DNA from 2 places in the Pseudomonas sp. H3_D04 genome. Region 1 is predicted to be linked to the other one. Evidence: riboswitches for the same ligand, from Rfam matches in the RefSeq annotation. Region 1 holds a riboswitch; the other holds the start of a gene.
What was found. A riboswitch is a leader RNA that binds a small molecule or an ion and turns the genes downstream of it on or off. The one in region 1 is predicted to bind cobalamin.
Positions count from the first base shown of each region.

Region 2: another riboswitch for cobalamin. It lies ahead of cobW (cobalamin biosynthesis protein CobW); the one in region 1 lies ahead of cobO (cob(I)yrinic acid a,c-diamide adenosyltransferase).

Region 1 is NZ_CP162801.1:1,165,890-1,168,272, reverse strand. It holds gene AB4N91_RS05615 (cobyrinate a,c-diamide synthase) at 1-657, opposite strand, end outside; gene cobO (cob(I)yrinic acid a,c-diamide adenosyltransferase) at 668-1,279, opposite strand; cobalamin riboswitch at 1,360-1,592, opposite strand; gene AB4N91_RS05605 (hypothetical protein) at 1,747-2,331, shown strand.
Region 2 is NZ_CP162801.1:2,211,752-2,214,134, forward strand. It holds gene AB4N91_RS10395 (CbtA family protein) at 1-445, opposite strand, end outside; gene AB4N91_RS10400 (CbtB domain-containing protein) at 457-648, opposite strand; cobalamin riboswitch at 768-995, opposite strand; cobalamin riboswitch at 1,172-1,385, shown strand; gene cobW (cobalamin biosynthesis protein CobW) at 1,486-2,383, shown strand, end outside.

The DNA.
Region 1 (2,383 bases):
CGGCAGCGCCACATCGCAACTGCTGGCCAGCGATTCGGCCGCCGCATCGAGGCGCAGGTCCAGATCATTCAACTCGCTGGCCTGGACCAGACCGAGGTGCCGACTGGGCAATTCGATCGCGGTTTCCCGCGACAAGGCGCCGTACCAGCGCAAGCCTTCCGTCAGGCTGCCTTCGAGCAATTGCGCATGACGCAGCGTGCCCACGCGGTTGGCCAGTACACCGGCAAACGGCAAGTCCGGCTGATACTTCGCCAGCCCCAACGCCAACGCACCAAAGGTCTGCGCCATGGCCGTGCCGTCGATCACGCCGAGCACCGGCACACCGAAGTGCCGCGCCAGGTCGGCACTGGACGGCGTGCCGTCGAACAGGCCCATGACGCCTTCTATCAGGATCAGGTCGGCTTCCCCGGCCGCTTCCCATAACAGACGACGACTTTCCTGCTCGCCGACCATCCACATGTCCAGTTGATACACCGGCGCACCGCTGGCGCGTTCGAGAATCATCGGGTCGAGAAAGTCCGGGCCACATTTGAACACGCGGACCTTGCGCCCCTGATTGCGGTGCAAACGGGCCAGCGCGGCGGTGACGGTGGTCTTGCCCTGACCGGAGGCCGGCGCGGCAATCAATACCGCCGGGCAATGACGATGACTATTCATAAAGTGCGGCTCACAACTCGACGCCTTTTTGCGCTTTGATGCCGGCCTGGAACGCGTGCTTGATCACGCCCATGTCGGTGACTGTGTCGGCCAGTTCGATCATCTCTGGCTTGGCGCCGCGACCGGTGACCACCACGTGTTGCATCGGCGGACGCGCCTGCAAATCACTGAGTACCTGATCGAGGTCGAGGTAGCCGTGCTTGAGGGCGATGTTCAACTCATCCAGCACCACCAGACCGATCGACGGGTCACGCAGCAGTTCCTGGGACACCGCCCATGCGGCCTCGGCGGCGGCGATGTCACGCTGGCGGTCCTGGGTTTCCCAAGTGAAGCCCTCGCCCATCACATGAAAACGCACCTGCTCCGGGAAGCGGCGGAAGAACAGCTCTTCGCCGGTGCTGTTACGGCCCTTGATGAACTGCACCACGCCGCACTGCATGCCGTGGCCCATGGACCGGGCGAGCATGCCGAAGGCCGAGCTGCTCTTGCCTTTGCCGTTGCCGGTCAGCACCAGCAGCAGACCGCACTCGTTCGGGGAGTTGGCGATGCGTTCGTCGATCACCGCTTTTTTGCGCTGCATGCGCGCCAGGTGGCGTTCGTCACGATCAGGGGAATCAGTCATGGGGAGCTCTCCGTTGAGGCTGGATAACGGCGGGCAGGCACAAGAATAGACGGCAACAAGCCTGGCATCGCCCACCGTGATGCCGTTGGATGAATCAGGCCGGTCTCCGGGCTCATGAGCGGCTTGCGCCGGACTGCGCGCCTTCCCATATCGACAGTCGACACAGTGGCTCAAGACGCAGTCTTTACTCATTTACCGTTGCGGGGGCAGCGCCGGGATCATGACTCTTCGTCGCTTGAAGAGAGTCACTCACCGGCTTCCCTGTTTCACTCTGTCGGCTTCGCCACAGAGCACCTGAAACAAGCCGCGAAGGTTAGAGGGTTGGGGGGGAGCGTCAATTGAAGACAGGGCACGGATTCTCGATAGACTGCCGCCCATCAATAACCTGACGTCAATCTTGCGCCATACTGCCAGCAGTGATATCAAAGCGCCATAAACCCAACAACACAATTACAAGGGTGAGCGACATGCAAGGCATGATCATCAGTAATCCGAAGCTGGAATTCCTGCGACCGGTGCTGGAACGCTGGTTTGACTGTATCGACCGCTTTAACGCCGTGCGCGGCGATAACGACACGCCTTATTGGTACGACGAGAAAGCCAACCTTGGCCTGCTCTGCGCCGCGGCCTGGATGGCGGAAATGGTCACGCTGCAACAAACGCCGACCCGTAAACAGAACGAAGAAGGCGAACGCAACAGCCGCGCCGACCTGTTTATCGCCACCGCCGAAGAACGCGCCTACCTTCAGGCCACTCAACGCTGGCCGAAGGTCAACAGCCTGAACCTGAGCCAGGCGCTGCAGGACATCACCAGCGACGCCAAACGCATCAGCTACGCCAGCGACCTGAAACTCGGCTGCCTGTTCGTTGCGCCACAAAAGGCCCAACAGAGCGCGACCCCGGAAGAACTCCAGGACATGGTCGACGACCTGCAAAAGGAACACAGCTGCGCCGTGGCCTGGTATTTCCCGTACGCCTATCGCAAGTTGCGCAACGAAGCCGGTCACTATCACCCCGGCATCGCCGTGCTGCTCAAGGAAGCCCGCGGCTGACCGGTTGAACCATCGCGCGTCTAAGCTTCTCTATGACTAAGTCAATGCATTC
Region 2 (2,383 bases), 1.0 Mb from region 1:
CTGTACTGATCCACCAGAGTTGTCGTTGCGCCAGATCAGCTGCGGCAGTGCCCGGAAGTTCAGGCGGCAGGCCGAGGGTCGGGGCCAGCACGAAGGTCGCGTAACCGGCCAGGCCCCAAAGCAAGCCCTGGGAGGTTTTGGTCGGTGCACGCAAGGTGTAGAGGCCCGCGAGCATCAGGGCGAAACCGACGGCGACCACCAGGTTACCGCCCGTGGTCGACAGCAGGCGCTGCCAGCCGTCTTCCGGTTCCCAGGCTTCGGCGTCGTGAGTGTGAGCGGCGGCACCGGCGGCGTGTTCGTGAACTTCAACAGCGGCCGGCTCGGATTTTTCGTAAGTCTCGGCCTGCAGAATCAGCGGCGAGACCCAGAAACTTTGCAGCAGGGTCAGCAGCAGAGCGGCCAGCAGCCCTGTGAAACCTGCGGTTTGCGCAATACGCTTGATCATGTCGACAGGTCTCAATGGCACGGGAAGGCAGAGCTGTGACGGGTGTCGTGCGCGGCATTGTGCACCGCTTCGATGTGCGAGAACCCAGCGAAATACACAAGGCACGCGCCAAGGATCGACGCACACACGGCGGCGGTCAGGCGTTGGCTCAGGGTTGTGGTGGTACTGGCGGTGCTGTGGTCGGTGCTGCTGATGATCGACATGGCGCATCCCTCTGGTCTGTCAGCGGGTGAATAGAGCGCATGGAAGACCCCTGCGAGTCGGGCGCGCAGAGGTTCAAACAGCGCCCGCCCACCGCGGGTTTGTTATTCAGTGACGTAAAGGTCACTTTGTGTTGCGGGCCGGTCTCCGGGCTCACGAGGGGTCAAGGCTTGCGCCTGAACCTGCAAGCATCACCTTCCCATGCCGAACTGCTGGCACAGTGGATCTGACGCTTCGCTCGCTTACCGTTGCGGGGGCAGCACCGGACTGACATGGCTTGGAGTAAAGCACATGATTCACCGGTTTCCCGTTTCACCCTGTGAAGGGCACCCGTAACAAGGCGTGTAGGAGAGCATGGGCGGGGGTTTGACGTCAATTGGCATGGGTTCTCATTCGATAGCTAGGTGAATTCTTCGCGGGCACGCCTCGCTCCTGTAAACGCACCGCTGTCCCGCAGGAGCGAGGCGTGCCCGCGAAGGCGCCGGTGAGAGCGCCACAAGACATTGACCCGCCCCCACACCATGCGTAGCCTTGCGCTTTCGAGGTTCTTCGGCATTTGCCGAAGCTAAGAAGGGAACGCGGTCGATGCCGCGGCTGCCCCCGCAACTGTGAACGGTGATGTTCGCTGCCACGCCACTGCAAACCCTGTGCAACGGGTTCGCGGGAAGGCGCAGCGAATGCCAGGTCCATCGACCGGCACACCGTCAGCCAGGAGACCTGCCTCGACACAGATTCTCACTACAACCGGGCGGGGTGATCCGGTGGCGAACTCTTCCGCGCGCGCATCCGTCGCAGCGATTGTCGTCCCGTATGCCCGCCACCTTGCCAAAGGGCATCCGATGAAAACACTGGCCAAACTCCCCGTCACCATCGTTACCGGCTTCCTCGGCTCGGGCAAAACCACCTTGCTGCGGCACATGCTCGACAACGCTCAGGGCCGCCGCATTGCGGTGATCGTCAACGAGTTCGGCGAGCTGGGCATCGATGGCGAAATCCTCAAGCAGTGCACCATCGGCTGCACCGAACAAGAGGCCAACGGCCGCGTCTACGAATTGGCCAACGGTTGCCTGTGCTGCACCGTTCAAGAAGAATTCTTCCCGGTGATGCGCGAATTGGTCGCCCGTCGCGGCGATCTCGACCACATCCTCATCGAAACCTCGGGCCTGGCCCTGCCAAAACCGCTGGTGCAAGCCTTCCAGTGGCCGGAAATTCGCAGCGCTTGCACCGTTGACGCGGTCATCACCGTGGTGGACAGCCCGGCCGTCGCCGCTGGCACGTTCGCCGCGTTCCCGGATCGGGTCGATGCCCAGCGCAAACTCGACCCGAACCTGGACCACGAATCGCCGCTGCACGAGCTGTTCGCCGACCAACTGGCCAGCGCCGACCTGGTGATCCTCAACAAGGCCGACCTGATCAGCCCTGAAGATCTGGCCCGGGTGCGCCTGGAAGTCGCCGAAGAACTGCCACCGGCCGTCAAAGTCATCGAAGCCAGCAGCGGCCGCGTGCCACTGGACGTGCTGATCGGTCTCGGTGCCGGTTCCGAAGAACACATCGACAGCCGTCACAGCCATCACGATCACCACCACGAAGGTGAAGACGATCACGACCACGACGCCTTCGACTCCATTTCCATCGAATTGCCCCAAGCCGACGAAAGCCTGCTGCTGGACGCGTTGACCCAACTGGTGGTCCAGCACGGCATCCTGCGGGTCAAAGGTTTCGCGGCGATTCCGAACA